Regions from separate parts of the Hymenobacter defluvii genome, predicted to be linked through region 1. Evidence: riboswitches for the same ligand, from Rfam matches in the RefSeq annotation. Region 1 holds a riboswitch; each other region holds the start of a gene.
The links. A riboswitch is a leader RNA that binds a small molecule or an ion and turns the genes downstream of it on or off. The one in region 1 is predicted to bind S-adenosylmethionine.
Positions count from the first base shown of each region.

Region 1 (8,021 bases):
GTTCTCGGTGAGTTCAGCTAGCAGTTCCTCGAAAAAGCGAACCCCAGACATTTCCTGCCACACGTCGCCGGGCGCGGTGCCTTGCTGCACCGCCGAAAGCACTTGGTCTTTCTGCTCGTCGCTGAGCGACAGAAACTTCTGCCCGAACATGGTTTCGGCGCTGTCGCGGATGCCGCCCAGGCCCATGCGGTAGGCTTCGCGGTCGGGGGGTAGGGCGTCGTAGCGCCAGCCGTCGGAGCCGCCTTCCAGCAGGCGCTTATCTACGGCCGGAGCCAGCTCAATGGGGTTGTCGGGGCGGTCGGGCTGCGGAAACAGGCGGGCCGCCACGGCGCGCAGCAGCTCGTAGGTGGCACCATCGAGGTACTGCGGCTCGTACACGGGCGCATCGAGGCGGGCTTGCAGCGCGTCGCGGGTAGCATCGGTCACGAGGTCGGTAGCCAGCAGCGCCCGTACGGTGCCTTCTGGGTAATGAGGAGAGGCCATAAGGAGGAGAAATGCGGCACCAATCAGTGTACCGACAGTTAACATCAGTTTCTACGGAGAAATACAAAACAGGGTGCCTGTTTCAAGCTAAACCGTAGAATTTATATGCATCAAACAAACAGCCCAGAGCATTTGCCCTGGGCTGCGGGGTGCTTCTGCGAAAAAGACAATTTCTTACTCGTCGCTGCTGGTCTTGCCGCCCGTTACGGGAATGAAGGCGCCCGTCATGAAGGAGCCGTCTTGTGAGGCCAGCAGTACGTAGGCGCCTACCAGTTCCTCGGGTTGGCCGGGGCGCTGCAAGGCTACCTCGTGGCCGTACTTGTCGATTTCAGAAGCAGGCATGGTGCCGGGGATGTTGGGTGTCCAGATGGGGCCGGGCAGCACGGCATTCACCCGAATACCCTTCTCGCCCAAGCTCAGCGCCAGCGACTTGGTGAAGGCGTGAATAGCGCCCTTCGACGAAGCGTAGTCGATGAGAATCTTGTTGCCGGTTTGGCCCACAATGCTACCCGTGTTGATGATGCAGTCGCCTTTTTGCAGGTGCGGCACGGCGGCCTGGGCCATAAAAATGTAGCCCATGATGTTGGTTTCAAAGGTGCGCCGGATTTGCTCCACCGGAATGTCCTCGAACTTCTCCTGCGACATCTGATAGGCGGCGTTGTTCACCAAAACGTTCAGGCCGCCCAACTCGTCGCGGGTGCGGCGCACGGCCGAAAGGCAGTTTTCGGGCTCGCGCACGTCGTATTTCAGCACCAGGCAGCGGCGGCCCGTGCCTTCCACCATCGACTTGGTTTTCTCGGCGTCTTCGTCGTTTTCGTTGTAAAGGATGGCCACATCGGCACCTTCCATGGCAAAGCCCAGGGCCACGGCCCGGCCAATGCCGGAGTCGGCGCCGGTGATGAGGGCTACTTTACCCTCTAGCTTGCCGGCTGGCTTGTAGTAGGAAAGGTCGGAGTCGGGCTGCTGCTTCATATCGGCCTGTTTGGCCGGGTAGGGCAGCTTTTCGGCTTTCATATCGTCCGAGGTAGGGCGAAATTCAGTGCTCATAGGAGTTTAGGTTAAGGTAGGAAGGGTTGGTGAGTAGGAATACGCAAAAGCACGGCGGTTGGCGGAAGCTGCGCCCAGAAAAAAGCTTCCGACCGGCACGGCCGGCGGAAGCTTTTGGGAAGGCCGTTATGGGCACCGCGCCTCGCGCAGAGACGCGGCAAACTCAGCCGCCTTTGGGCATGCCGCCCGTTACTTCCAGCAGGCTACCCGTGGAGTAGCTACCGTCAGTCGAAGCGAAATACACGTAGGCCGGAGCCAGCTCTTCGGGCTGACCGGGGCGGCCCAGCATGGTAGCGTCGCCGAAGGTTTTCAAGTCTTCTTTCAACATGCCACCAGGAATGAAGGGCGTCCAAATAGGGCCAGGCAGCACAGCGTTTACCCGGATTTTCTTGTCGCCCAGGTACTGCGCCAGGCTCTTGGTGAAAGTATGAATAGCGCCTTTGGTAGAGGCGTAGTCGATCTGGTGCTTGTTGCCTACCAGGCCTACAATGCTACCCGTGTTGATGATGGAATCACCTTCCTTCAGGAACGGAATGGCCGCCTGGGCCATAAAGAAGTAGCCCTTGATGTTGGTGTCGAAGGTGATGTGGATGTTCTCCTCTGGTATCGTCTCGAAGTTTTCGTAGCCCATCTGGTAGGCGGCGTTGTTTACCAGAATGTTGAAGCCGCCCAGCTCGGCGTGGGTGCGGCGCACGGCGTCGCGGCAGGCTTCTGCTGAGCGCACATCGCACTGAATCGACAAAAACTTGCGGCCCTGAGCGCGTACGGCCTGGCCTACTACTTCAGCGTCTTCGGCGTTGGTGTGATAAATAACGGCTACGTCGGCGCCTTCCATGGCAAACGCCAGCGCTACGGCCCGACCAATGCCGGAGTCGCCGCCCGTAATGAGAGCCACTTTGCCGGCCAGTTTATTGGCCGGGTTGTAGCTCGACATATTCCAGTCGGGCTTCACATCCATGCCCTCTTCGCTGGTGGGGTAGGAGGTAGGTTTGGGGTCAATTTCGCTATTGGTAGGACGAGGTTCGTTGGGGTCAGTGCTCATGGTCAGAATAGTTTAGGTTGGTAAGGGATACGCAGGGTAGGGCGGAAGGTCAGGGGTAGGCCAAAAAGTTGTTGTGTTTAGAAATCCGTTCCGGAATGTAACTCGCCCTGAAAACAGGAAAGCCTACCGCTCCGAGCAGTAGGCTTTCCTTGGTATAGCTAGATTACGTTGTAGGCAGTCGAAAACGGAGTGCCTGCGTTCGGTACTTGGTCTTCAAAACGAAAACCGAGCAACGCTTACTTTTGCTCGATGTCCTGTGCCGCTTCCTTGGTTTCTTGCAACGAAGGATAATCCGTGTAGCCCTTCTCGCCGGCCACGTAGAACGTGGTAGGATCGGGGGTGTTGAGGGCGGCACCTTGCTCGAAGCGCTCCACCAGATCGGGGTTGGCAATGAACGGCACACCGAAGGCAATCAGATCGGCTTCGTTGTTAGCCAAGGCTGCCTCCGCAGTTTCCTGGGTGTAGCCACCGTTCAGGATAAAGGTGCCGTTGAAAATTTCGTGCAGCTTGGCGGCCACGGCCGGCCGGCTAGGCTGGGCCATGGGGTGGCCGGGTAGGGCCTCAATCACGTGCAGGTAGGCTAGGTTGAACTGGTTCAGTTGCTCCGTTACATAGCTGAACGTCGCCACTGGATCGGAATCCTGAATGCTGGCGCTACCCTGGGGCGAGAAGCGGATGCCCACGCGGTCGGCGCCCAGCTCGTCTACCACGGCCTGCACCACTTCCAGCACAAAGCGGCTGCGGTTTTCTACGCTGCCGCCATACTCGTCGGTACGCTGGTTGGAGCCGTCTTGCAGGAACTGGTCGAGCAAGTAGCCGTTGGCGCCGTGAATCTCGGCGCCGTCAAAACCAGCGGCTTTGGCGTTGCGGGCAGCCTGGCGGAACTGGTCTACCACACCGGGAATCTCGCTCAACTCCAGTGCCCGTGGGGTAGGCACTTCTTCCATGCCCTTGCCCGTGAAGGCCTTGGCGCCCTCCGGCTTGATGGCCGACGGGGCCACCGGCAGCTCGCCATTATGAAAAAACGGGTGCGACACCCGACCCACGTGCCACAGTTGAATGTAGATGCGCCCGCCTGCTTCGTGCACCGCGTCGGTTACCTTTTTCCAGCCGGCCACCTGCTCCTCAGAGTAGATGCCGGGCGTGTTGATGTAGCCCACGCCCTGCTCCGATACCTGCGAGCCCTCCGTGATAATCAGGCCCGCCGAAGCGCGCTGCACGTAGTATTCCACGTGCATATCGGTAGGCTTGTGCGCGTCGTTGTCGGCGCGGCTGCGCGTCATGGGCGCCATCACAAGGCGGTTGGGTAGGGAAAGGGCGCCCATGGTGAAGGGCGAGAAAAGATGGGTTGTCTGTGTCATGTTGAGTGGGTGTACAGCTGCAGCAAAGGCGCTGCGCGTATCGGTGTCTACAACTCATGTTTGTACACGAATGTTTTGGCTGGTGCAGAGGTTATCGAATCTTAACACGCTCATGCTACCGCGCCATCTTGCTCGCTGGTATTACTATCTATCGCCCTACTCCACTACCACCTCTACCCGCCGGTTGCGAGGCCGCTGGCGCGGGTCGCGGTTATCAGCCACTGGCCGGGTGCCGCCATAGCCCACCGCCGCTAGCCGGAGCGAGTCGATGCCTTGCTGCACTAGGTAGCGCCGCACTACTTGGGCACGTTGCTCGGAAAGCTTTTGGTTGAGCGTCGCATCGCCAATGTTATCGGTGTGGCCGGCTATTGTTAAGCGGAGTGTGGGCTGTTGCTGTAGGGTGTGGGCTAACGCGTTCAGGGTAGGGTAGGAGGTAGGCAGCAGCGCCGCCGTACTGCGAGTGAAGTAGAGGTTGGGCAGTGTAAGTGTCTCACCTTTCGTGAGCATGCTCAGGGTAGGTAGAACAGGAGTTGGTGCTACAGCATCGGCTGCGGCTGCCTTGGGGCGCAGCGCCGTAAGCGGCTGGATGGTCGCTGGGCGAAGTGTTGCCCGTCTGGTTTGTCGGACCTTGGTGACGGTTGTTGCTTTAGGAACGGGGGTGGTCGGCGGTGCGATAGGTGCGGCGGCCACCGCTGGCGGCGGAGCAGGGGTAGAGCGCGGCGCGGCCTTAGCCGGTAAAGAAGGGTAGAGGTAGCGCGTAGGAATGGGCACCGAGTCAGTTTCGCTAAAGCCTACGGCCTCACGCACCTTATCCCACCACGAAGGCTCCGTGAGAGGTGGCGTTTGCCAGGCCAGCAGCGCTCGGGTGTCGAAGTTTGCCTGAAAGTACTCCACTCGTATAGGGTAGTAGCGCCCAGCCTTCAAGACCATATGCGTAGAAGACATGGTAACTGGCTGATATTGCCAGGAGTCCAAGATCTGCTGCTGCCCAATCCATACGCGCATTCCATCGTCAGTAGCAATCTTGAATTTGTAAGTGCCCGTCGAAGGAGCGTAGAGGTAGCCCGTCCAGCGTACCGAAAACCACTGGCCCGGCACCCCCGGCCCCGGCGACACATACCGCTCCGATGGTCGGCCGGGGGTAGGCGGGCCGTAGGTCCAGTCGAAGTCGATATTCTTATCGAGGCGAGTGAGTACCAGCTTCTCAAAGTCGCGCCCAGCATAGTACTGTCCCCGCAAGCCCATGCCGGCAGAAGGCGGCATAATAGTCTGCGCTAACACCGCGCGGCTGAGCAGGAAACCAGAAAGCAGGAGGAAAATCCGCATAAGGTGCATAACCACGAAACCAGCGGGGGATAGATGCTCTGGGTTACTAGCCGCTGATGATACAAAATGCGGCAGAAGTAAAAGCCGTGACGATTTTTTCAACAGAGTGGCGCCTCCTGCTCATCAAACAAGATTTTCGATCTACCAAGCCAACCTCGCGCAGCAGCCTCAGCAGAAAAGCCAGGACGGTTGTAATCTGAGCTTTGAGCTGTATCTTTGCGTATTACTTATCCAGAAAGACCGAGGGATTGGGCCCTGTGACGTCTTGGCAACCTGACATATTACAAGGTGCCAACTCCCATTTCGCCCTACCTATCGGGCGGAAGAAGATAAGTACAGGAACCTGCTTCGGCGGTTTTCTCTTTCTGGATAAGCTTTCGTACCCGCTGCTTTCCCGAAGGAAAATCCATGAAGACGACCTGCCCCGACTCCCCGCTCTACGACATCCTCCAACGCCGCCTCCTAATTCTGGACGGCGCCATGGGCACCATGATTCAGCGGCACACGCTGACGGAGGAGGACTTTCGCGGCCCGCGGTTTGCCGACCACGCCAAGCCCCTGCGCGGCAACAACGACCTGCTCTCGCTCACGCGCCCCGATATCATCAAAAGCATCCACGCGGAGTACTTTGCCGCTGGTGCCGACATGGTGGAAACCAACACCTTCTCCGGCACCACCATCGCCCAGGCCGATTACGCGCTGGAACACATTGTGTATGAGCTGAACTATGAGTCGGCGCGGCTGGCCCGCGAAGTAGCCGACGAGTTTACGGCCAAAGACCCCAGCAAGCCGCGCTTCGTGGCCGGCGCTATTGGCCCAACCAACCGCACCGCCTCCCTCTCGCCCGATGTAAACCGTCCCGGCTTCCGAGCCGTGACATTCGACGAGCTGGCCCACGCCTACCACGAGCAAGTGCGTGGACTGGTAGACGGTGGCTCCGATGCGCTGCTCATCGAAACCATCTTCGACACGCTGAACGCCAAGGCGGCCCTGTACGCGGTGCAGCAGTTCTTCGACGAAGGCGGCCGGCAGGTGCCCATTATGATTTCCGGTACCATCACCGACGCTTCGGGTCGGACCCTGAGCGGCCAGACGGTAGAGGCGTTCTGGAACTCCATTCGTCACCTGCCCCTACTCAGCGTGGGCCTGAACTGCGCCCTCGGTGCCGATCAGCTTAAAGTATATGTGAAGGAGTTGAGCCGCATTGCCGACGTGCACATTTCCGCCTACCCCAACGCTGGCCTACCCAACGCCTTTGGTGGGTATGATGAGTCGGCCGAGGAGTTTGCGGGTTTGGTGGAAGGCTACCTCACCGATGGCCTCGTGACGGTGGTAGGCGGCTGCTGCGGCACCACGCCCCAGCACATTGCCGAGCTGGCCCGCCTGGCCGACAAGTACAAGCCGCGCGTCCTACCCGAGGTGCCGCCCGCTACCCGCCTGAGCGGGTTGGAGCCGTTCGGCATCACCGAGCAGAGCTTATTTGTGAACGTGGGCGAGCGGTGCAACGTGACCGGCTCGCGCGCCTTCGCCCGCCTCATTCGTACCGGCAACTACGAAGCTGCCCTGGCGGTAGCCCGCGACCAGGTAGAAGGCGGCGCCCAAGTCATCGACGTGAATATGGACGAAGGCATGCTCGACTCGGAGCAGGCCATGACCACCTTCCTCAATCTGATTGCCTCCGAGCCCGACATTGCCCGCGTGCCCGTCATGATTGACTCCTCGAAGTGGAGCGTGCTGGAAGCCGGCCTGAAGTGCGTGCAGGGCAAAAGCATCGTCAACTCCATTTCCCTCAAGGAAGGGGAAGAAGTGTTCAAGGCCCGCGCCCGCACGGTGCGCCAGTACGGCGCGGCCGTGGTGGTCATGGCCTTTGATGAAAACGGCCAGGCCGACAGCTACGAGCGCCGCATCGAAATCTGCCAACGCAGCTATGATATCTTGGTGAACGAGGTAGAGTTTGCGCCCGAAGACATCATCTTCGACCCTAACATCTTGACGGTAGGCACCGGCATGGAGGAACACCGCAACTATGCGCTGGACTTCATCGAGGCGGTGCGCTGGATCAAGCAGAACCTGCCCGGCGCCCTCACCAGCGGCGGCGTTTCGAACATCAGCTTCTCCTACCGTGGCAACGACGTAGTGCGTGAGGCCATGCACTCGGCCTTCCTCTACCACGCCATCAAGGCGGGCCTGGATATGGGCATCGTGAACCCCAGCCAGCTGGGCGTGTACGATGAGGTGCCAAAAGACCTGCTCGAACTCTGCGAGGACGTCCTGCTGAACCGCCGCCCCGATGCCACCGAGCGCCTTGTGGACTTTGCCGAAACGGTGAAGCAGAAGGAAAAGGTGGAGGTAGTGGCCGACGCTTGGCGCAGCCTACCCGTGCAGGAGCGCCTGCAACACGCCTTGGTGCGCGGCATCACGGAGTTTATTGACCAAGATACCGAGGAAGTGCGCCAGCAGGTAGGGCGCCCATTGGAGGTAATTGAAGGCCCCTTGATGGCCGGTATGAACGTAGTAGGCGACCTGTTTGGGGCCGGTAAAATGTTCCTGCCGCAGGTCGTGAAATCGGCCCGCGTGATGAAGAAGGCCGTGGCCTACCTAGAGCCTTACCTGCTGGCCGACAAGCAAAGCGGCGACCGGCAAACCGCCGGTAAAATCCTGCTGGCCACGGTGAAGGGCGACGTGCACGACATCGGCAAAAACATTGTGGGCGTGGTGCTGGCCTGCAACAACTTTGATATTGTGGACCTGGGCGTGATGGT
Region 1 covers NZ_JAGETX010000005.1:143,866-151,886, reverse strand. The annotation lists gene J4D97_RS11065 (gluconate 2-dehydrogenase subunit 3 family protein) at 1-483, opposite strand, end outside; gene J4D97_RS11060 (SDR family oxidoreductase) at 658-1,530, opposite strand; gene J4D97_RS11055 (SDR family oxidoreductase) at 1,694-2,572, opposite strand; gene J4D97_RS11050 (alkene reductase) at 2,809-3,933, opposite strand; gene J4D97_RS11045 (PA14 domain-containing protein) at 4,090-5,259, opposite strand; SAM riboswitch class I at 5,484-5,595, shown strand; gene metH (methionine synthase) at 5,668-8,021, shown strand, end outside.

Region 2 (8,021 bases), on a different contig from region 1:
GTAAAAATCGTGGAAGTAACGGAAGCGCCGCACCGAATCCTGGGGCTGCTCGTTGCCAAAAAGCGTGCTGTAGTTGAACAGTAGCTTCTCGGTAGGGCGCCATTGCACTTGTGTGCCCACCGATTTTGCGCGGTTGTTGTCGCGGATGTTCTGCCAGCCGTTGAGCGCCAACGCCGTGAGCGTGAGCTTGTCGGAGGCTTTATAGGTAAAGCGGGCGCCCGCCTCGTAATACGGCGAGCCTTCGGCGGCCAGGGAATGCGTCACGGTCCAATTGTCTTTGCTGATGGCCGACTCAAACCCGACGTGCGCGCCGAACACCCCGATATCAAGCCAGGTTTTTTTCAATGGCCGAAAGCCCGCGTAGGCCTCATAAATACTGCGCAACAGCGTGGGTTCGGCGGCGTAGTTGGCCTCGGGGTAGGTGCCGGCCTGTAAGCCCAGCGCCCCACGGATATTGCCATCGTCGTAGCGCAGCCCAATCAGCGCTTGGTTTACCGTAAACTCGTTCTGGCGGTTGTGTGAGTAGAAAAAGCCTGGCCGACTGGTGTTATCAGGGTGTGGGAAGTCATAGCCGTAGTAGCCGTCGATGTAGCCGTAGAGCGTGATGGGCGACGGACGAGCAACGGTATCGAGCGAAATCTGAGCAGCAGCCAGCTGACTCAGCAGGAGTAAAATACTCAGCAATACGTAGCAGTGTTTCATAGCCGACCGTAACGAAAAGGCGCTCTATATGTTGACTTTCTACCTCAAAACCTCTTGTTCCGGAGTGGTTGGAGGGACCGTACTACCCTGGCAATTTGCATGGCAAACTCTACCCAGTCGAACACTTCAATTCGCTACTGCGTTAGGGAGGAGCGGCCCGGGCGTCCGGGGTCGGTTGTTTTACCTCTAGCTCTACCTGCGTGCATACCATCGAGCCACACTACGCCTGGATCGACCAATACTCGGCTTCTGAAGACCCGCGCTCGCCCCTGCACGGCGCCGAGAACAGCCTCGACAGCTACGTCAATACCATCTACGGCTACTACATACACCCGCAGTGGGACGACTTCGGGTCGGACACCCTGTTTATCAAGATTTTATTCGTCGATTACGAGCAACAATCAGCCATTCTGGAGTTTATCGGAGAATGGAATGATGCTATCGAAAACGACATCATGCAGCTCAAACGCGAGATTATCGACCCGTTGCTACACGAGGGCATTGCGCGCTTTATTTTGGTAGGCGAAAACGTGTTTAACTTCCATGGCTCCGACGACTCGTATTATGAAGAGTGGTTTGAGGATGTAGAAGACGGCTGGATTGCTGGCGTCAACTTCCAAGAGCATGTTATTCGCGAAATGCGCCAGTTTAATCTCGATAGTTACATCAATTTTGGTGGGCAACTCGACGAGTTACCCTGGCGAACCTATGAGCCGCGCAAACTATTCAACGTAGTCGATAAAATTATTGGCTATCGGTTAGGATAGTGGCTGTTATTATAGCGAACCTATTCAAAGTAAACATAAAAAAGGGGGCTCTCCTATGTGGAAAGCCCCCTTTTCCGCCTTTGCAGGCTGCGTAATTACTGCTGGGTGGTGGTAGCGCCACCAGCTGGAGCTGGCGTAGCCTGGCTTGGCAGAGCGTCAGCGGCATCTTCCATAGCGTCAGCTTTAGCTTCAGTAGCGTTTTCTACCGAATCAGCACCAGCTTCGTTGCCAGCTTCTTCCATAGCGTCAGCCTTAGCTTCGCCAGCTTCTTCTACGTTGTCAGCAGCATTTTCCTGAGCATTCTCAGTTTTGCTGTCGCACGAAGCGAACGAGAACGAAACGGCAGCCAGAGCGAGGAACAGTACTTTTTTCATGATGGAGGTAAATTGAAAAATGGAATTTCAGGTTTAGTGTTTCTCGCGGTTCCAGCCAGGCTGGAGGCGAAATTCGGGAGTTTATACCGGCGTTGGCAGAAGGTAACCCGACACTAGAAAAAAAACTTAAATTTTTTCTACCCTATTTTTTCCTAAACACAATACCAATCGGAACACCCTGAAAGCCAAAGTTTTCGCGCAGACGATTCTCCAGGTAGCGTGTATACGATTCCTTCACGTACTGCGGCAAATTGCAGAAGAACGCAAACACCGGGTTGTGCGTCGGCAACTGCGTCACGTACTTAATCCGTACCATCTTGCCCTTCGTAGCAGGTGGCGGCGACTTCTCAATCTCACGCAGCATCACCTCGTTGAGCTGGGAGGTAGGGATTTTGTGCATCTTGTTCTCGTACACCTGAATGGCCGTTTCGATGGCTTTATGTACGCGCTGCTTGTTCAGCACCGAAATGAACACCACGGGCGGGTAGGCAATGGGCGCAATCTTTTCCATGATTTTCGCCTCGAAGTCCTTCGCCGTGTTGGTTTCCTTGTCTTCGATCAGGTCCCACTTGTTCACCAGAATCACGATGCCCTTCCGGTTTTTATCGGCCAGGGAGATGATGTTCACGTCCTGCGCCTCAATGCCGCGGGTAGCGTCCAGCATCACCACGCACACGTCCGACTCCTCCATGGCCCGGATGGCCCGCAGTACGGAGTAGAACTCCACGTCTTCCTTTACCTTGGTTTTGCGGCGCAAACCGGCTGTGTCTACCAAGATAAACTCGTTGCCAAACGCATTGTAGCGCGCCGAAATGGAGTCGCGGGTGGTACCAGCAATATCGGTTACAATGCTGCGGTCTGTTCCCAACAGTAGGTTCACAAACGACGACTTACCGGCGTTCGGGCGGCCTACTACGGCAATTTTAGGTACGCCGGCATCGGGTTCTTCTACACCTTCTTCTTCGAAGTGGCTTACCACGGCATCCAGCAAGTCGCCGGTGCCGGAGCCACTTTGCGAGCTGATAGAGTAGATTTCGCCGTCGCCCATACCCAGGGCGTAGAACTCACCGGCGGCGTGGGCGCGGGCATTGGTATCGGCCTTGTTGGCCACCAGGTAAATCGGTTTTTTGTCTTGGTAGCGGCGCAGTACGTTGGCAAACTCCTCATCTAGAGGGTGCAGGCCGGCGTCTACGTCCACCATAAACAGCACCACGTCAGCCTCATCAATGGCCAGCTTCACCTGCTTATTGATTTCCTCCTCGAATACGTCCTCGGAGTTATGCACGTAGCCGCCCGTATCTATCACGGTGTAGTACTTGCCAATCCAGTCGCCGTAGCCATAGTGCCGGTCGCGCGTTACGCCCGACTCGTTGTCCATGATGGCTTTGCGCTGCCCCACCAAGCGGTTGAATAGCGTGGACTTACCCACGTTGGGGCGGCCCACAATTGCAATGGTATTTTTCATTGGTCTGACTCCAGCCGCCGGCCCGACCAAGTTCGGCAGTGCCCGGAGTAGTTAAGTGAGTTGTTGAGGTCGGAATGTAGGGGCGCCTTGCAGGCGCTCGTCGTTGCTGATGTTGTTTAGTAAAACACTGTTGCGCGACACGGTCGTTCAACGATGGGTGCGTGCAACACACCCTTACTGATATCCAAACCGGCTTAGTGCCTTCGGATCAGTGCGCCAGTTCTCGTTGACTTTGACGTGGATTTCGAGGAACACCTTTTTCAGGAAAAACTTCTCCATTTCCTCCCGCGCCCAAGTCCCTACCTTCTTCAAGGCCTCCCCGCCTTTACCGATGATGATGCCTTTCTGGCTGCTGCGCTCCACGTAAATCGTGGCCCGCATCCGAATAATGTCGTCCTCTTCCTTGAACTCCTCGATGCCTACCTCACAAGAGTAAGGCACCTCTTTTTTGTAGAGCTTGAAGATCTTCTCCCGAATCATTTCGGCGGCAAAGAAACGCTCCGGCTTGTCGGTTAGTTCGTCTTTGGGGTAGTAGGGCGGGTGGATGGGCAGCTTTGCCAGAATCAGATCCAGCAGCTCACCGGTCCCGAATTTCTCCAGCGCCGAGATGGGTAGCACGCGGGTGGCATTGGGCAGATGCTCCTCCCAATAGGCTACTTTGGCCTCTACCTCGGCTTGGTCGGCTTGGTCAATCTTGTTGACCAGCAGAAAGATGGGCGTGTCCTGCATTTTGCGCAGGCGCTCCACTACGGGTTCTTCGTCGTGCTTCTCGTAGATGTCCGTTACGAACAACACCACGTCGGCATCTTCCAGCGATGAGTACACAAACGACATCATGGCGCTGTGCAACTCGTACTTGGGCTGAATAATGCCGGGCGTGTCGGAATAGATCAACTGGAAATCATCGCCGTTCAGAATGCCCAGGATGCGGTGACGCGTGGTCTGGGCCTTGCTGGTAACAATGCTAAGCCGCTCACCCATCAGGGCGTTCATCAACGTCGACTTGCCCACGTTGGGCTTGCCGATGATGCTCACGAAGCCGGCGCGGTGCGGTTTTGGTTCGGTATTCACGGGTTGTCAGGGAATTAGCCTGCAAAGGTACGGGTATTTTGAGCTTTTAGCTAGTAGCTGGCAGTCGTTAGCTTTTTTGTGGTTGGATTGAAGATAACCGGCCAACTTTGCGGTTACATAGTCAGCCTCTAGACATAAGTGAGCCTAGGAGCTGTCCGTTCTATCGAAAAAAGCGAATAGCCAACCGCTACTAGCTATCAGCTAAACAATAATGCCTACTCCCGCCACTCCCAAACGCCGCGTTGGCGTCCTGCTCGTCAACCTTGGCACACCCGACTCGCCCCGTACGCCCGACGTGCGCCGCTACCTCAATGAGTTTCTCACCGATGGCCGTGTGATTGACATGCCGGCCGCCGTGCGCTACCCTCTTTTTCAGGGCTTGGTAGTGCCGCTGCGGGCGCCCAAATCGGCCAAAATCTACCAGCAGCTCTGGGACACGGAGCGCGGTTCGCCCCTACTCTACCACGGCCTGGATTTGCAGAAGCTGGTGCAGGAGCAGTTGGGCGACGAGTACGTAGTAGCCTTCGGGATGCGCTATCAGAATCCCAGCATCGAGAAAGGGCTGGAGGAGCTGCGCGACGCAGCCGTAGACCGCATCATTGTGCTACCCTTGTTTCCGCAGTACGCGGCAGCCAGCACGGGCTCGGTGCAGGAAAAGGTGATGGATATTGTGAGCAAGTGGTGGATTGTACCCAGCATCAGCTTTATCAGCAATTTCACCGATGACCCTAGCTTCATCGGCACCTTCGTGACGCTGGGCAAGGCCGAAATGGCCAAACATGACTACGACCATGTGCTGTTCAGCTACCACGGTATTCCCGAGCGCCACGTGCTCAAGGGTAGCTTTAAGGGGTATTGTCAGTTGGGCAAGTGCTGCAACACCTACAACAAAAACAACCGCTACTGCTACCGCGCGCAGTGCTTTGAAACCTCGCGCCTGTTGGCGAAAGGCCTCGGCCTGCGCGACGACCAGTACACTGTGGCCTTCCAGAGCCGCCTACAAAGCCGCCTGCGCGACCCGTGGCTGCAACCCTACTCCGACGAAGTGCTGAAGGAATTCCCCAAAAAAGGCATTCACAACGTGCTGGCCTTCTCCCCCGCTTTCGTGGCCGACTGCCTAGAAACGACCATTGAGGTAGGCGTGGAGTTCAAGGAATTGTTTGAGGAATCTGGCGGCAAGCACTGGCAGCTGGTGCCCTCCCTGAACTCGCACCCGCAATGGGTAGAAGGCGTGGTGAACATGATTCGCCAGAATTAGCAGCGCCTGATCAGTTAGCACGTCATTCCGAGCTGGTCGAGGAATCTCGCGTGCTGACGAAAGATAGAAATTACCGGGAGCACGCGAGATTTCTTGACCGGCTCAAAATGACGTGCTAGTATGGAAAACCCACTTTTCTAGCTATACAAGTTAGCCCGCTCAGAACCTTTCTTAGCTTCACTAGTTATATCCGACCCGCTTTGTATAGCAGGTCGGATATTTTTTATTTGTGTTTTTCGGCGCTGTGTCTTTACCTTTGTGCCACCAATTCTTTCCCTTTGAAGGATTGTTTTTATACAGAGGCGTGGAGAGACAGGCTCGACGAAACGCCGGCAACCTCCGCTTAATGCGGAACGGTGCCAAGTCCTGACCATATAAAAACAAACAACCGTGGTCCATTCCAACAACCTCCGCACACTTGCTTCTCCTACCCTCTCCGGCCGTGTGGCCGCCTGCATGGGTATGATGTGCTGCTGTGCCTGTTGTTGTTGAAACGACCGGGAAGCATTTCCCTTTGACCTGAGTCTGCCTGCCTAAAGTGCCACCGGCACGGCCCCGACTCCCCATTCGTACCGCGCACAAGCAGCCACAGCTGCCGCCGGCTACCCTTCCGCGGCCTCGTCCGCACTTCTTCCTCTAGCTTTTTTTCGTTTTATGTCTACTTCCCTCGAATCGCGGGTTTCCGACCTACGCCAGCAGTTTGCTACCCAGGATGCACTAGATATCCTGCGCACTGCGGTAGAAGAGGCTCCCGGCAAAATTACTTTCTCTACCTCTTTTGGCATTGAGGATCAGATTATTACTCACCTGATTTTTGCGCACGACCTACCCATTGAGGTGTTCACGCTGGATACGGGCCGCAATTTTCAGGAGACGTATTCCACCTGGAGCAAGACTATTCTGAAATATCAGAAGTCCATCAAAGCCTACGCCCCGCAGACCGATAGTGTGCAGGCATTGGTAGAAGCCAAAGGCCCCAACAGCTTCTACGAGAGCATCGAGAACCGAAAGGAATGCTGCGGTATTCGCAAAGTGGAACCGTTGAACCGGGCGCTGCAAGGTCAGCAGATTTGGATTACCGGCATTCGGGCCGAGCAGTCGCAGAACCGCCAGACGATGGAGCCCGTGGAGTGGGACGAGCCACATCAGCTTGTCAAAATACACCCGCTGTTCAACTGGACTTGGGAGCAGTGCTGGGCATTTGCCAAAGACAATGGCGTGCCTACCAACCCCTTGCACCAGCAAGGTTTCGTAAGCATTGGCTGTGCGCCCTGCACCCGCGCCATCAAGCCGGGCGAGGATTTCCGGGCTGGGCGCTGGTGGTGGGAAAATGCTGATGCCAAGGAGTGCGGCTTGCACGCTACCCATAACGGCCCCGACCCCGTGGTAGAATCGGTGCCAGCGTAGATCAATTGCTAAACCGGACCGTCATTTTTCCCGCTGGTCGAAATGACGTCTCCGTTTGGCAACTAACAACTGAATACAGACAACTCACTATATGCCTACCCTTGATTACCTGGATCGGCTCGAAGCCGAAGCCATTCACATTTTGCGCGAAGTAGCGGGCCAGTTTGAGCGGCCGGCGTTGCTGTTTTCGGGCGGCAAAGACTCTATTGTGCTCACACGATTGGCCGAAAAGGCTTTTCGGCCGGGCAAGTTTCCGTTTCCACTGGTGCACGTAGACACGGGCCACAACTTTCCTGAGGTGCTGGCCTTCCGCGATGCGCTGGCCGCGCAGCTCGGCGAGAAGCTGGTGGTGCGCAAGGTAGAAGACACCATCAAGCAGAAAGGCTTGCAGGACCCCACTGGCAAATACCCCAGCCGCAACCCCTTGCAAACCTATACACTGCTGGATGTGATTGAGGAGTTTGAGTTTGACGCCTGTATCGGCGGGGCGCGCCGCGACGAGGAGAAGGCCCGCGCCAAGGAGCGTATTTTTTCTGTGCGCGACGACTTCGGCCAGTGGGACCCCAAGCGCCAGCGCCCCGAGCTGTGGAACATCTACAACGGCAAAATTCAGAAGGGTGAAAACGTGCGCGTGTTCCCTATTTCCAACTGGACGGAGCTGGACGTGTGGAATTACATCCGCCGCGAGAACATCGCCCTTCCCGAAATTTACTTTGCCCACGAGCGCCAGTGCGTGGTGCTACCCGGCGGGCAGCTGCTAGGCCTCACGGAGCACCTGCACCTCGATGCCGACGATGAGATTGTGAGCCGCCAAGTGCGTTTCCGCACCGTAGGCGACGCCACCTGCACGGCCGCCGTGGCCAGCGACGCCAGCACCGTGGAAGACATCATTGCCGATATCATCCAGGCCAAGGTGAGCGAGCGGGGTGCCACCCGCCTCGACGATACCATCTCGGAAACCGGCATGGAAGACCGCA
Region 2 covers NZ_JAGETX010000002.1:651,556-659,576, forward strand. The annotation lists gene J4D97_RS06860 (porin) at 1-702, opposite strand, end outside; gene J4D97_RS06865 (hypothetical protein) at 903-1,469, shown strand; gene J4D97_RS06870 (hypothetical protein) at 1,565-1,843, opposite strand; gene der (ribosome biogenesis GTPase Der) at 1,986-3,308, opposite strand; gene era (GTPase Era) at 3,483-4,379, opposite strand; gene hemH (ferrochelatase) at 4,591-5,637, shown strand; SAM riboswitch class I at 5,927-6,018, shown strand; gene J4D97_RS06890 (phosphoadenylyl-sulfate reductase) at 6,292-7,044, shown strand; gene cysD (sulfate adenylyltransferase subunit CysD) at 7,136-8,021, shown strand, end outside.
Region 2: linked by a shared signal. The riboswitch ahead of J4D97_RS06890 (phosphoadenylyl-sulfate reductase) and the one ahead of metH (methionine synthase) in region 1 are both predicted to bind S-adenosylmethionine.

Region 3 (8,021 bases), on a different contig from region 1:
CGGCCAAGTCATAGTCCTTCAACAACTGCTCGAAGACCTCCTCCGGCTTGCCGTAGAACACCAGCATAGTGCCGCCGTTGTCCTGGGTTTCCTGCGCCAGCTGCTCCACGGCGTCGTAGATGAACGTCACGCGGGCGTCCTGCTTGCTGGGCAGCTTATCCAGAATGTCGCGGTCGAAAATGAACAGCGGTATTACCGGCGCATTGTCTTGCAAAGCGGCTGCTAGGCCGGTATTATCGGTGATGCGCAAGTCGCGCCGGTGCCAGAAAATCGTGATTTTCATAAGGGTTGTTTCTTATGCAACTGAAAAATCTGTCATCCTGAGCTTGCGAAGGACCTTCTCACGCTAGAACGACAAGTTTACCAACGACTCGTTCTAGCGTGAGAAGGTCCTTCGCAAGCTCAGGATGACAGATTACAAAACATCACTGCCTTACTTCAACCGGCCCATGCCACCATCCACGGGCAAGACTTGGCCCGTGATGAAGCTGCTGTGGTCGGATAGTAGGAACGACGTCATGTAGGCCATATCCTGGGGCTGCCCCACGCGCTGCAAGGGGTGGCGCTTGGCGCTGGCCTCGGCCTTCTCGGGGGTGTTGAGGAGGGTAGCTGCCAGGGGCGTATCGGTGAGGGAAGGCGCAATGCAGTTCACGCGGATGTTGGCACCGGCATATTCGGCGGCCAGGGCGCGGGTGAGGCCCTCCACGGCGGCTTTCACGGTGGCTACGCTGGTATGAAAACTCATGCCCGTTTCGGCGGCTACGGTGCTGAAAAGCACGATGGAAGCACCACTGGCCTTTTTCAGCCGCTTCACCACAGCCTGCACCACTTGCACAGCACCCAGCACGTTCAGCTCAAAATCCTGCCGAAAGTCAGCCGGCGCAATGCGCTCGAACGGACGCAGCCGGATGCTGCCGGGGCAGTAGACCACGCCGTGCAAGGTGTCGGGTAGGGAGTCGAAAGCAGTAGCAACAAGGGGCTGCGTAACGTCGAGGGGTAGGAAGGTGGTGCCCAGCTCGGCCAACTCCGGCGACTCGTGCCGCGAGGCCGTAAACAGGTTGGCTTTCAGGCCATGCAGCAGGTGAGCTGTAGCCAAGCCAATACCGGAGGATGCACCTACCAGGAGAATATTCTTATCAGCAAATTCCATGAAAAGCGAAGCAAGTGAACGGTTGAGTTTCTGCTACGCAGGAATGGCTGTAGGTGGTTATTACCAGCTCAAAAAAGCTCGACAGCTAGCAGGGTTCTTTCCCGATAGCCGTCGAACTATAAGTTGATAGACAATCAATTACTCGGCAAAATACGCGGCGGCTCCGGCGAGCTGGGTATCGGCGGGCCGAGCGGTAGCTGCTGCTCGCAACGGGGTAGGGAGGCGCACTACGCAAATGCCGGGCAGCCGCAGCCACTCGGCTTGCGCCAGTTGAGCCAGCCCAATGGTACCTGTGAGGTAATGCCCGCGCACGGCCGAGCGGAAGGTTTCGTGCACCCGCGTGAAGTCGGCTTCCTGGGGGGCATGCTCGTCCGTGAACGTCACCAGCACGTCTACTTCAGCAGCGTCGGGCGTCAGGGCTGAGTCGATGTTCTGGCTGATTTTCTTGTACTCGTAGCGGTAGCCGTAGGTAAGGGCCGACAAGTCGCTGAGCACGGCGGAAGCAGTAGGCACGGCGCCCGCCCCGCGGCCCAGGAAAAACTGCCGGTCGGCAAAGCCGCTCTGAGTGATGAGGCCGTTGTACTCGTCCTGCACCCGCGCCAGCTCGTGCTCGGGGCGCACCAGGGTAGGCAGCACGGCAGCCGCCACATTGCCGTCGGGTAGGCGGCGGGCCTCGGCAATTAGCTTGAGTGCTAGGCCTTTCTCGCGGGCGTAATCAGAGGCCAGGTCGCTGAGGCGGTCGATGCCTACGGCCAGGATTTGCTGAGGTGACGTTACCAGTCCGAACGCATGCGTGAGCAGCAGCACCAGCTTGTTGCGGGCGTCCAGACCTTCCACATCTAAAGCAGGATTGCTCTCGGCGAAGCCCAACGCCTGCGCCTTGCTTAGGGCCTCGGCAAAGGAAATGGCATCGCGGTGCATGGCCGTGAGAATGTAGTTGGTGGAGCCGTTGATGATGCCCTCCACCGCTTCTAGTAAGTCGGTGTCGTAGTATTCCTCCAGGTTCCGAATGACGGGCAAGCTGGCGCAGGCGGCAGCCTCGTAGAGCAACGGAGTGCCGGTTTGACGCTGCAATTCTATCAGCTCGGGCAAGTGCTCGGCCAACATTTTTTTGTTAGCCGTCACCACGGCTTTGCCCCGGCGCAGGGCCTCGGTTACGATGTGGTAGGCTTCGTCAGCGTCGTCAATCAGCTCCACAATCACGTTCAAGGACTCATCATTCAGCAGATCGGCGCGGTCGAACGTGAATAGCTCGGTGGGTAGGCTGCGCTGCTTGGCGCGGTCTTTCACGCCAATGCGGCCAATGCGGGCGCGCAGGCCGGGCGTGCGTTCCAAAACAGTGTGCAGGCCCTGGCCTACCACGCCAAAACCAAATAAACCAATACGGATGTCGGAGCGAGTCATGCGGAAAACGAAATCAAGGCAGCGGCTACTGCCGTAGGTGAGGGAAAATTCCGCCTCCACCCCGAAGCATCTCACCAAGATTTCTTCCCGAAAAGGCCCAAAAAAAGCCCTTCCGACAAGTCAGAAGAGCCAAACCCCAAAACGGGGCGCCGAGCCTTTCGTAACTTATCTTCATCTGCTGTCGCAGATTCAGGATGTAGCACCTTGTAGCTATGACTACCGGTTGCTAAGGCATCGCAGGGCCTGTCCCTCCGCCTTTCTTGATAAGTGCTCCGTTGTGGGAGCGGTAGGGCAAATATACGAGGCCCGCGGTTGGCGGCAAGTATTTGCATTCGTACTTGCTCGTAGCATTACTCACACTCGCCTCCGCTCTCGCTCTACTATGCCGAGCGAGTGCGAAGGTGAGTGCATGAGTACAAAATTGAATGGAAGTGCCTAATAATTGTCATTTTGATCGTAAAAAGCAGCCTTTTTTGTCCTTTCTGTTAAATTATTGCCTAGTTTGAGGCCGCGCTGACTAAAACACCTCTACCTACTCATGAATATTCGCAAACTCCTCGTTGCCAATCGGGGCGAAATTGCCATTCGCGTAATGCGTGCCGCTACCGAATTGGGCATCACCACGGTAGCCGTATACACCTTCGAGGACCGCTACTCCCTGCACCGCTACAAGGCTGATGAGGCCTATCAGATTGGCGAAGACGACGAGCCGCTGAAACCCTACCTTGACATTGAAGGCCTGCTGCGCATCGCCAAAGCCAACGGTGTAGACGCCATCCACCCCGGCTACGGGTTTTTGAGCGAAAACGCGACCCTAGCCCGGCGCTGCGGCGAGGAAGGCATCATCTTCGTGGGGCCACGGCCCGAAGTGATGGAGGCGCTCGGCGACAAGGTACGCGCCAAGGAAGTGGCCTTGCGCGAGCAAGTGCCTATTATTCAGAGCAGTGAAGAAGAGTTGAATGACTTCGAAACAGCTCGCGCCGAGGCCAACCGCATCGGCTACCCTGTAATGCTGAAAGCTGCCAGCGGCGGTGGGGGAAGGGGCATGCGCGTCATCCGCGACGACGACCAGTTGGAGAAGGGCTTCTTCGAGGCCCGCAACGAAGCCCTGAAAGCCTTCGGCGACGACACCGTATTCCTCGAGAAGTTTGTGGAGCAACCCAAGCACATTGAGGTGCAGGTAGTGGCCGACGCCTACGGCAGCGTAACGCACCTCTACGAGCGCGACTGCTCGGTGCAGCGCCGCTTCCAGAAGGTAGTGGAGGTAGCGCCCGCCCTGGGCCTGGCTGAGGAACTACGCGAGCAATTATACGACTACGCCCTGCGCCTGGCCCGCGCCGTGAACTACAACAACGTGGGCACGGTGGAATTTCTGGTGAAGCCGGAGGAAGGTGAGATTTACTTCATTGAGGTGAACCCGCGCATTCAGGTAGAGCACACTGTCACGGAAATGGTCACGGGTGTCGACCTCATCAAAACCCAGCTTTACATCGCGTCGGGTTACCACTTGCAGGACCCCGAAATCAACCTCGACCCGCAGGTGCGGCCCCGCATTACGGGCTTTGCGTTGCAGTGCCGCCTCACCACCGAAGCGCCCGAAAACGACTTCAAGCCCGACTACGGCACCATTGTGGCCTACCGCTCGGCGGGCGGTTTCGGTATCCGGCTGGACCAGGGCTCGGTGTACCAGGGCGCCAAGATTCTGCCGTTTTTCGACTCCTTGCTGGTGAAGGTGTCGGCCCAGGCGCCTACCCTCAAGGAGGCGGCCGAGCGGATGCTGCGCACCCTATCGGAGTTCCGGATTCGGGGCGTGCGCACCAATATTCAGTTCCTGCAAAACATTGTGGCGCACCCTGATTTTCAGAATGGTAGCGCCACCGTCGACTTCATCAAAGACCATCCTGAGCTATTCAAGTTTGAGGTGCGCCAAGACCGTGGCACCAAGCTGCTGACCTTCTTGGGCGACATCATCGTGAACGGCAACCCCGACGTGCACGGCGCCCAGGACCCGGCCCGGGACCTGCCCAAGCCCAAGCTACCCCACTACGATGCCACCGCGCCCTACCCCCCCGGCACCAAAAACCGTCTTACCGAGCTGGGGCCAGAAGGTTTTGCCAAGTGGTTGCGCGAGGATACCCTCATTCACTACACCGATACTACCCTGCGCGACGCCCACCAGAGCCTGTTGGCCACGCGCATGCGCACCTTCGATATGCTGAAGGTGGCCGAGCGCTTCGCCAAGCAGCACCCCCAGACGTTTTCGCTGGAGTGCTGGGGCGGTGCCACCTTCGATGTGGCCCTGCGCTTCCTGCACGAAGACCCCTGGGAGCGCCTGGCCAAGCTGCGCGAGGCCGTGCCCAACATCCTGCTACAAATGCTGATTCGGGGAGCCAACGGCGTGGGCTACAAGGCCTACCCCGACAACCTGGTAGAGCGCTTTGTGCAGCAGAGCTGGGAAACCGGCATCGACGTGTTCCGCATTTTTGATTCGTTGAACTGGATGCCGGGTATGGAAAGCTGCATCCGGTTTGTGCGCGAGAAAACGGGGGGGCTGGCCGAGGCTAGCATCTGCTACACCAACGATTTGCTGGATCCGCAGAACAAAAAGTACAACCTCGATTACTACCTGCGCCTGGCCCGGCAAATTGAGGACGCCGGCGCAAACATTCTGTGCATCAAGGACATGGCGGGCCTCCTGAAGCCCTATGCCGCGCAGGAGCTGATTGCCGGCCTGCGCGACACCATCAGCCTGCCCATTCACCTGCACACCCACGACACCAGCAGCCTGCAGGCCGCTACCTACCTCAAGGCCGTGGAGGCTGGGGTGGATGTGATTGACGTCGCTCTGGGAAGCCTCTCGGGCCTTACCTCACAGCCCAACTTCAACGCCACGGTGGAGATGCTGCGCCACACGCCCCGCCACCGGGAGTTCGACCAGCAGAGCCTCAACGAGTTCAGCAACTACTGGGAAGGCGTGCGCACGTACTACCAGCCGTTTGAGTCGGGCCTGAAAGCTGGGTCGGCCGACGTGTTCCAGCACGAAATTCCGGGTGGGCAGTACTCCAACCTGCGCCCGCAAGCTGTAGCGCTGGGCCTGGGCGACAAGTTCGAACTGATCAAAAAGACCTTTGCCGATGTCAATCAGCTCTTTGGCGACATCACCAAGGTCACGCCTTCTTCGAAGGTAGTAGGCGATATGGCGCTGTTCCTGGTGTCCAACAACCTTACCACCCAGGATGTGTGGGACAAAGGCCAGACGCTAAACTTCCCCGAATCGGTGCAGAGCCTGTTTCGCGGCGATATTGGGCAGCCCGAAGGCGGCTGGCCCGAGGGCTTGCAGGAGATTATCCTGAAAGGCCAGCCGGCCTACACCGAACGGCCTAACGAGCACCTCGAAGCCATCGACTTTGATGCGGAGTGGAAGGTGTTTCAGCAGAAGTTTGGGCCGAGTGTGGAGTTCACGGACTTGCTTTCCTACCTGCTCTATCCTAAAGTGTTTGAGCAATACTGGGCCTTTGTACAGGAGTACGGCGACGTGTCGGTGGTGCCCACGCGGTTGTTTTTCTACGGCCTGCAACCGGGCGAAGAAAGCATCATCGACATTGCCCGCGGCAAAAGCATCATCGTAAAATTCCGCTCCCTAGGCATTGCCAACGACGAGGGCAAGCGCACGGTGTTCTTCTCCATCAATGGCGAAACCCGCAACTTGGAAGTGCGCGACCGCTCGGTAGAAGTGGTAAAAGTACAGCACGCCAAGGCCGACAAAGCCAATCCGCGCCAGGTAGGGGCACCGTTGCAGGGGCTGCTGTCGCGCGTATTGGTGGAACCTGGGCAGGAAGTGAAGCGCAACGCCCCGCTGTTCATCATTGAGGCCATGAAGATGGAAACCACTATCACTGCCCCCGACGATACCACCGTGGAAGCCGTAACCCTGGAAGAGGGCACCCTCGTGAATGCCGACGATTTGGTACTGACATTGGGGTAGGAGTTTATAAAAGCAGTTAGCCGTTGGCTGCTAGCGTTTAGCTTTCGTTTACTGAAAGGCTAACGCTAGCAGCCAACGGCTAACTGCTTTTATAAACTCTACTCCGGCGCTTCGCCAGCGTGAAACTGTGCTACCACTTGCGTACCTGCAGGGGCACCCAATAGGCGGAGGGTGTCACCTTCTAGCTGATAGCGCGTGGTTGTTTCGAGGGCGTTGAGGTAGCGGGTTTCCAGGGACACACGCGGGCAGGCCATCTTAGTCGACATAAGCGGCGAAAAGCTCAACTGATCGTTGGCAGCCAGAGTGAAGCGGCCCCGGAAGCGGTTGCAACCAGCTTGTCCTTCGGCGCGGTTGCTGCTGTCGGCAGCCAATGTCAGGTATATTTCCTGGCTGTTTTCGGGGGTAGTTACGGCAGAATCGCCTAGTTGCTCGAGTACCCAATACGTACCGCGTAGGGGCGTGGTGGTTGCGGTGGGCGTTTGAGTGGTTTCGGCAGGCTCGCGGCCGGCGCAACTGCCGAGCAGTGCCGCGGTGATTACGGAAGCGAAAAACGAAGAAATACGCATGAGATAGATGAGGGAAAAAACGAGGGAATAGGCAACAAAGATGAAATCTTTTAGCTTGCCGATTGCTATTGGTTGCAGCCAGAAACGCTGGCAGATACTGCTACGCAAGCAGAACCGTTAGAACCAACAGTAAAGTCTACTAAAAAGCAATACCATGAGGCAATACGCAACTACACGTCGGGCAGTTGGTTGGGGCGGGATTATCGCCGGGTTGTTGGTAGGATTATCCGTCCAACAAAGTAGGGCCCAAGTAAGCCAGGTGCCTACCAGTGGCAGCGGCGTGATGGCTCAGGAAAACATCAACTCCATTGCGCGCGGTGGACAGGGATACACCATTGATACGCGATATCAGGGCTTGGTAGGCTCGCCTTACGCTATTGCGCGCTGGCTGCCAGCCGTCGTCACCACCGACCATGACGTGAAGCTGCAACCCGTGCTGCTGAAATACGATGTGGTGCAGCAACTCCTCTACGCCCGTCAGCCTACCCGCACTGACTCGATGCTGCTGAACGAGAACCGCGTGAAAAGCTTCGTGCTGACAGATGCTACCGGCACGGTGCCTGAGCGCCGGTTTCGACGCTTCGTGGAGGCTCCGGAACCGGCGCAGGGCCGTGAGTTTGTGGAGGTGTTGCACGAAGGCAAGTACACGGTGCTCAAGCAGTACCAGAAGAAGCTGGAGCAAGCCAGCTACAAAGGCGCCTACAGCCAGGACAAGCGCTATGACGAGCTGGTAACCAAAGAAACGTACTACCTACGCCGGCCCGATGGCATGGTAGTGCCCATCAATAAGCTCACGCTGAAAGCCTTGCAGAGCGCGGCGCCGGAGCTAGCAGCTAAGCTGAAAAGCGAGGCCGACCGCAACAAGAGCATGGGCAAATCGGAGGCTGACTTGATAGCGCTGCTGCGGGTAGTAGAC
Region 3 covers NZ_JAGETX010000001.1:173,387-181,407, forward strand. The annotation lists gene J4D97_RS00640 (cryptochrome/photolyase family protein) at 1-283, opposite strand, end outside; gene J4D97_RS00645 (SDR family NAD(P)-dependent oxidoreductase) at 434-1,150, opposite strand; gene J4D97_RS00650 (homoserine dehydrogenase) at 1,289-2,554, opposite strand; SAM riboswitch class I at 2,717-2,824, opposite strand; gene J4D97_RS00655 (pyruvate carboxylase) at 3,093-6,539, shown strand; gene J4D97_RS00660 (META domain-containing protein) at 6,638-7,105, opposite strand; gene J4D97_RS00665 (hypothetical protein) at 7,260-8,021, shown strand, end outside.
Region 3: linked by a shared signal. The riboswitch ahead of J4D97_RS00650 (homoserine dehydrogenase) and the one ahead of metH (methionine synthase) in region 1 are both predicted to bind S-adenosylmethionine.

Region 4 (8,021 bases), on a different contig from region 1:
TCTATCAAGAAGCCAAAGCTGCCAAAGACTACGTAAAAGTGGACGAAATCCGGGCCGCGCTTAAAGAGCAGGGCATTGTAGTGAAAGACACCAAAGCAGGTGTTGATTGGGCGTACAGCGAAGAGTAGGTTGTCGTTAACGCAATACGTTTTGACGTAGAAAATCACTTCGTCTGACCGACATTCCGGGCTTGTCGAGGAATGACGTTCTTAGCGCGCTATTTATTTCAATAAAATGACCCAAAAATTCTCCTGGCTGGCTCCTGCGCTGGCGTTGCTGCTGCTCGTAACGGGTTGTAAGAAAGACAACCAGGCCGAAACCACCGCCACCGCACCCGAAACGCCTGCCCTACCCAAAGCCCCCGCTTTCAATGCCGACTCGGCCTATGCCTACACGGCCAAGCAGGTAGCGTTTGGGCCGCGCGTGCCCAACTCAAAAGCCCACGTAGCCACCGGCAATTGGATTGTAGACAAGTTTAAAAGCTTTGGGCTAAGTGTACGCGAGCAGCCGTTTGAGGCGATGGCGTTTGATGGTAAGATGCTGCGCAGCCGCAACATCATTGCGCAGTTCAACCCGCAGGCGGGGCGGCGCGTGGCGGTGTTTGCCCACTGGGACACGCGCCCGTTTGCTGATAAAGACAAAGAGAACAAAAACGCCCCGCTCGATGGGGCCAGCGACGGCGCCAGCGGCGTGGGCATTGCTTTGGAAATGGCCCGCCAGCTCAGCATGCAGCCCGATAGCCTGGAGCCCAATGTGGGCGTCGACTTTATCCTGTTCGACTCAGAAGACTACGGTTATGACGAATCGACCCAGAGCGACCTGAAAAACCGCATTACCGACGGTACCGATAGCTGGTGCCTGGGCTCACAGTATTGGGCCAAGAATAAGGTGCCGGCCAACTACAACCCCAGCTTCGGCATTCTGCTGGATATGGTAGGCGCCCAAAACGCCAAATTCAGCCGCGAGGAGCTGTCGGTGCAGAACGCCAAAGACGTAGTAGATAAGGTGTGGAATAATGCCTCCAACCTTGGCTACTCCGACTACTTCCTGTTCCAAAGTGCCCCGGGCATCGACGACGACCACGTGTACACCAACCAAGCCGGTGTGCGCACCATCGACATCATCGACCACCTACCCGTCGGCGACGAGTACTTCCCCGCCTACCACCACACCACCCTCGATAATATGGACATCATCGACAAGCGCACGCTAAAAGCCGTGGGCCAAACGGTGCTGACGACGATTTACGGAGAGTAAACAAGTTATCCATAAAAGCAAAGGGCCACCGCGTTACAACGCGGTGGCCCTTTGCTTTTATAAGTACTGTAGTTGTGTACCGTCCTCACCTACTACCAACCGTGCCCGGCGCCCCACTACCAGCGCCATATTCTCGGGCTCGTGGCCTACCGGGAAGCCGTACGCTACCGGGAAATTATACTTGCTGGCGTAGGTAGCAATGATTTCCTCGGGCGTCTGCCCGAAAGGCACTGTATTGTCCTGCGGAGCCGAGAAGTGACCCACCACCAAGCCCGCCAGATTACGCAGCTTGCCAGTGCGGTCAAGGTGCACCAGCATCCGGTCGATGCTGTAGAGATACTCCTCTACATCCTCCAAAAACAAGATGTGTCCGGCCGTAGATACATCGGAAGCGGTGCCGGTAATGGTTTGGAGCAGGCTAAGGTTGCCGCCTACCAACTCACCTTCGGCCGTACCTAAGCGGTTGAGCGGGTGCGACGGCACAGCATACGAAACCGGCTCCCCGAATAGCACCCGCCGCAGACTTTCCAACGATGCCTCACCGCCCGCCTGATGAAATAGCAGCGGCATCACGCCGTGGATGCTCGCGTGGCCCAGGGCCAGCAAATGGCAGTTCAGAGCCGTGATGTCGCTGAAGCCGGCTACCCATTTAGGGTTGGCAGCGAAGCCAGAAAAGTCTACCTGGTCGAGGATGCGGGTGGTACCGTAGCCACCCCGCGCCACCAGAACCGCGCGGATATCGGAGCGGTCCAGCATCTGCTGCAAATCCTGCCGGCGTACATCATCGGAGCCGCCAAACTGATGCTGCGCGACGTTAGTGGACGCGCCCAGCACTACCTCCAGCCCCCATGCGGTGAGGGTTTCTACGGCGGCGGCCAGTTCTTCGTGCGAGGCTTTACGGGCGGTGCAAACAATGGCTACCCGGTCACCGGGGCGTAGGGCAGGAGGGAGGGTAGGCATGGCGTAATAGCTGGTTCGGCACAAACCTACTCAACAAACACACTACTTATATAGGTGAGCAAGTGTAGCTACTGGGCTAGCGCAGTGGCATAGAACTGCGCCAAGTGGTGCGCAATCTGCTCTACCTCAATCAAAAAGCCATCGTGCCCGTAGCGGGAGTCCATTTCGGCGTAGGTGGCGCCGGGAATGTGCTGCGCTAGGAATTGCTGCTCGCTGGGCGGAAACAGCACATCGGAAGAAATACCCAGCACCAGCGTATGCGCCCGGATGCGGGCCAGCGCTTCTGCTGCGCCTCCTCGTTCTCTACCCAAATTGTGCGAGTCCATAGCCCTCGATAGCGTTACGTAAGAATACGCATCGAAACGGGCCGCGAGCTTTTGGCCCTGGTAGCGCTGGTAGGCGCTGGCGCGGAAATCAGTGAGCTTCTCGTCAGTTTCTTCCTGCTGCGTTTGGCCGTAGGCATCGTAGGTGCGGTAGCTGAGGAGCGCTACGGCCCGAGCTGCTTGCAAGCCAGCCTGGCCGCCCTCGGGTGTGGCCGCGTGGTAGGTAGGGTCAGCCAGAATGGCCATGCGTTGGGCTTCGTTGAAGGCAATGCCCCAGGGCGAATGCCGGGCGCTGGTAGCCAGCACCACCAAATGCTCGAATAAAGCAGGCTGCTGCACGGCCCACTCCAAGGCTTGTTGCCCGCCTAGCGAGCCACCTATCAGCGTATGAATTTGTGTGATGCCCAGGTGCTGGCACAACAACTCGTGGGCGGCCACCTGGTCGCGGATGGTGACCAGGGGAAACGTCTGGTAGGGCGCCGGCGCGCCGGGCGCGGCTGGCGTGAGCGGCCCCGTGGAGCCGTAGCAGGAGCCCAGCACATTGGCGCACACGATAAACCAGTCGGCCGGATCGTAGTAAAAGCCCGCACCAAACAAGCCGGGCCACCACGTCAGCACGTCGGCGTTGGCCGTGAGGGCGTGGCACACCCATATCACATTGGTGCCAGCGGCATTCAGCGTACCCCAGGTGCAGTAAGACACCTGCATCTGGGGTAGGGAGGTGCCACTCTCCAGCGGAAAGGGCTCAGGTGATACAAAAAGGTGAGTTGAATCCTCCATAAAACGCGAAAAGCAGGCAGTGGTACCGGCCGCCGTATTGCGTCCGGTACGCACTTCCTGCGCATAGAATATACCTCAAATTGGAGCCGGTGCCGAGGGAACGTTTAAAAGTCCCACCCCAAAAACAAAACCCAGTCGGCACCGGACCAATTAGATTGTCATTTCGAACGCAGTGAGAAATCTGAGTGAAGACGCCAAGTTTTACTCAGATTTCTCACTGCGTTCGAAATGACAGGCTTATACTTCCAGTGGCTGAACGTGCTCCTTGGCTGGCTTTTGCAGCGCCTCCTCCGACTCGTCGGGGGTAGCGAGGTTTTTCACCGCATCAAAAGCTTGTTGCAGGTCACCTTTGATGTCTTCGAAGTGCTCTATGCCTACTGAGAGGCGCAGGGAGGTAGGCGTCACGCCCGAGGCTAGCTGCTCTGCTTCCGACAACTGCTGGTGCGTGGTAGCCGAAGGCTGGATGATGAGCGTTTTGGCATCGCCTACGTTGGCCAAGTGGCTTACTAGCTTCAGGTTATCGATGAACTGAGTAGCCGTTTCCTTCGAGCCTTTGATGCTGAACGTAAGCACGCCGCCTGCTCCTTTGGGCAGGTATTTCTGCGCCAGAGGGTAGTAGGGGCTGCTTTGTAGACCAGGGTAGTTCACCGATTCCACTTGCGGATGCTGCTCCAGCCAGTTCGCAATTTTCAGGGTGTTTTCTACCGTGCGCTCCACGCGCAATGAGAGCGTTTCCAGGCCAATCAGCAACTGCCAGGAGTTGAAGGGGCTGATGGCGGGACCAAAGTCGCGCAGGCCCTCTACCCGTGCCCGAATGGCAAAAGCGATGTTGCCAAATGGCCCGCCTACCCCAAATACGTCGTTGAACACCAGACCGTGGTAGCCATCGGAAGGCTCTGTGAACTGCGGGAACTTGCCGTTGCCGAAGTCATACTTGCCGCCGTCTACAATCACGCCGCCCACGCTGGTGCCGTGGCCGCCAATCCACTTCGTGGCCGATTCTACCACGATGTGCGCGCCGTGCTCCAGGGGGCGGAACAGGTAACCACCTGCCCCGAAGGTGTTGTCTACTACCACCGGCAGGTCATGCTTTTTGGCAATAGCCGTAATCTTCTCGAAATCTGGAATGCTGAAGCTCGGGTTGCCAATGGTTTCCAGGTAGATAGCCTTGGTTTTGTCGTCAATCAGCTTCTCAAATTCCTCGGGCTTGTCGCCATCGGCGAAACGCACTTCAATGCCCAGCCGCTTAAATGCTACCTTAAACTGGTTGTAGGTGCCACCATAGAGGTAGGTGGTGCTCACGAAGTTGTCGCCGGCCTGCAAGATGTTGTTGAGGGCGATGAACTGCGCCGCCTGACCCGAACCTACTGCCACAGCCGCTACCCCGCCTTCCAGAGCCGCCACACGCTGCTCAAACACGTCGGTGGTGGGGTTCATCAGGCGGGTGTAGATGTTGCCAAACTCCTTCAGTGCAAACAGGTTAGCACCGTGCTCAGCGTTTTTGAAGACGTAGGAAGTAGTCTGGTACAAGGGTACAGCACGAGCGCCCGTGGTAGGGTCGGGTTGTTGGCCAGCGTGGAGTTGGAGGGTTTCGAAGTGGAGGTTCTGCGTAGACATATGGAAAACGAAAAAACGAGTCAGAGAAGAAGAAAAAAAGCAGGATTTGGAAACTCCAGGGGCTGTCGGAGCCGGGCCAGGGACGCAGCAGGGTGTGCGTCGGAGGAGAGGGGCCGCTCGTGCGCAAGGCATGAAGCGGCGTGCTGGCAAGGGAAAGGAGCGATGCGCGCTACGGCAGCATCAAAAAGCTACATCCGACAACCCCAACACATTCGCATTCGCACCGGCGCAGTAGCCCGTGAAACGCAAGAACCCGCAAAAATTTCGGAACGCGACGAGGCGGCCGGAGTGTGCGAGTAGGTAGGGATGATGTCGGAAGAAAGCAACATGTGGTACTCAAGGTTATAGTTCCCGCCGGCAATACGCCAAGCGGGCAGGAATTGGCACCTGTCGCGCTTCCGCGGATGGTTGCCAGTGGGTCACGGAGCCTGTTCTCTCGCCACTTCTGTATAAATCTCAAAAAAACTACCCCAGCGTGTTGGGGGAGTACCGGGTTGGTGGTTGCAAATGTAAAGGCAGGATTTTAAAATCCAAACTTTAACGAAAATATTTTTTCGACACGACGGCCGGAAATGCAATGGGTCTGCGAGGGCCGTAGGAGAGAGGGATATACAAGAAAAAAGCCGCTTTCTGCTACAGAAAGCGGCTTTTTGATATATTGGGTTAGCTTAGAGCTTAGGCAATTGTAACACTTGGCCCACCTCGATTTTGTCCGGGTTGCTGCCAATAGTGCCTTTGTTGGCGTCGTAAATCTGGTGCCACTTGCTGGCGTCGCCGTAGTGGTTTTTGGCAATTTTGGAGAGCGAGTCGCCGCTTACTACCGTGTAGGTTTCGCTCGTGGTAGCTGCTGCGGTAGTGGTATCGGCTTTGCTGTTGCCGAAGAAATCGGTGTCGGCATTGGCGTTGGGCGTCCCGGCGGCAGGGGCAACAGGTTTTTCTTCGCCTTTATTCAGAAAATCAAAGAGTCCCATGATATATCAAATGCTAGGAGGTGAGGGAACTAGGAAAAACTGCATGTGGCTGAGCCTCATACGGTCTTGCGTAACTTACGCTTGCCGAGCATTTTGGTTGTGCGGAGCACAGAGGCGCTTGTGTGTGGTAAACTCTTTCGGGCTGGGGGCGTAGAAGTCGCAATATCGGCGCAGTGCTATACCGTATTGTGCGGTTTGCTTTTATTCACCCCATTTCACTCCTCCCTATGAAACGTTCTCCTCTTTCTTACCTAGCCAGCCTGTTGGTACTAGTGTCTCTATTCATGGCTAGCTGTAGCTCAGAAAACAAAGTAGGCGAAACCAACCTGCTCTATGGCACCGACAGCAAAACCTGGACAACTGACAAAGAAACCAATGCCGCCGGCGAAAAAGTGGCCCAAACCAGCGCCGACAAGAAAACAGAGCTAAAATTCTACTCCAATGGTTCGTTCAATATGTCGTCGCCCGCGCAGAGCATGCAGGGCAACTACACCTTCGACCAAACGGCCAAGAAAATTACCCTCACGCCTACTGGCGCGCCCAATTCTATGACGTTCGACGTGGTGAACCTGACCAAGGATGAAATTACGCTGAAAGCTCCCGACGGCTCGCAGATGATGCTGGAAGCTCAATAGAAATATTGGGTTTTAAGTGTCGAATGAGCTTTGACACACAACACAAAAGGCCCGCTGACGAAGATAGTCAGCGGGCCTTTTGTGTTGTGTAGGAGGGGTAGGCTCGTTACGACGCTATAACCTCGGCCGCTGCTCGCCGGCCAAACACCCGGCCTACCCACCGCGGCAGGAAAATGGCGCCGAATACCAGGTACAGGTAGTAGGTAGTGATGCGATAGAGTAGCACAATGAAATTGGTCATGGTGGGCGTGCCAATGAACTTGCCGAAGAAGGTAGGGAAAGCACCTTCGGCAATACCTGCGCCACCGGGCGTAATAGCCAGCAACAGAATTACTTTGTAGGTAAGGTTGCGGGCGAAAATCATGGCAAAATCGTGGCCCGTAACCTGGATGAAAGCGGCAATAATGCAGCCGATAACCGCGTAGCGGGCCGTCCAGACGAAAATGGTAGAGAAGATGGCGCGCAGCCAGTAGCCCGCGCCGTTGCCACGCAGCTGGGCCGAGGCCGCTACCATCTCGGCGCCGTGCTGGTAGGCGCTGCCACGCCACCGTCGCAGCAGCTGCCACGAAAAGAACCGCACCAGAAACCGTCGCACCGATATGGGGTTGATAAACAGCGCGTACAACATCAGCCCGGAGTAGAGCGACACCATCACGTAGCTCAGCACAAAGGCAATTTGCAAAGTAGTGATGAGGCCGCTGTGCAGGGTTTCGTCGGGGTAGAGGCCCTCGCCGGCCAGCAACACCACTAGCGGAACCAGCACCACATAGTACATATTATCCAGCAGGGCCGTCACCATCACATAGGCCAGCGATTTGCCTAACGTAATGCCTTCTTTATTCAGCAGAAAGGGTGCTACCGAGGTGCCGCCTACTGCTGAGGGTAGAACACAGGAGGCAAATTCCCAGACCATAATTACCTCCATGCTAGCCCGCCAGCTTAATACTTTCTCCGAAATGTGCCGGATGCGGTACATATAGCCCGCATCGCGGGCAATAAGCACGAGTAGGGTGATAAATAACCAGTGCAATTTTGCATTGGCCAGTGGGGCAAGGTCGCCGGGCTTGTAGCTGCGCCAGAACATGAAGCCCACTACACTCAGCCCCAGCAGCACTGGCAGCACGATGCGCGAAGGGCGCAGTTTGTGAAGCAGTTGCTGTTCCTGAGAGTCTTCAATAGGTGGCATATGCAGGTAGGGTAGGGAAAACAAAAGTAGGTATTAATCAGGCTGGCCCGGAATTGGTTGCTAGGCAGTAAGTCAGGAGCAAGGTATCGTACAACCGCGCCTTCGGAAAAGTCGTACCTTTGTCTAGTGTACGGCATGTAACGTATGGTTGGGTTCGAGCAACGTCATCCGGCCGATTAACCGACACTATTTCTAGCTTATTCTGCTCTCTCTACGATGATTGTTGAACCTGGTCCCCTGCTGGCAGCAATAGACTCGCCCGACGACTTAAAAAAGCTCAGCCCCGAGCAGC
Region 4 covers NZ_JAGETX010000002.1:102,411-110,431, reverse strand. The annotation lists gene cysS (cysteine--tRNA ligase) at 1-128, shown strand, start outside; gene J4D97_RS04630 (M28 family peptidase) at 235-1,257, shown strand; gene J4D97_RS04625 (S66 peptidase family protein) at 1,315-2,217, opposite strand; gene metX (homoserine O-acetyltransferase MetX) at 2,286-3,320, opposite strand; gene J4D97_RS04615 (O-acetylhomoserine aminocarboxypropyltransferase/cysteine synthase family protein) at 3,558-4,937, opposite strand; SAM riboswitch class I at 5,277-5,393, opposite strand; gene J4D97_RS04610 (LysM peptidoglycan-binding domain-containing protein) at 5,606-5,908, opposite strand; gene J4D97_RS04605 (hypothetical protein) at 6,136-6,543, shown strand; gene J4D97_RS04600 (lysylphosphatidylglycerol synthase transmembrane domain-containing protein) at 6,650-7,729, opposite strand; gene dxs (1-deoxy-D-xylulose-5-phosphate synthase) at 7,946-8,021, shown strand, end outside.
Region 4: linked by a shared signal. The riboswitch ahead of J4D97_RS04615 (O-acetylhomoserine aminocarboxypropyltransferase/cysteine synthase family protein) and the one ahead of metH (methionine synthase) in region 1 are both predicted to bind S-adenosylmethionine.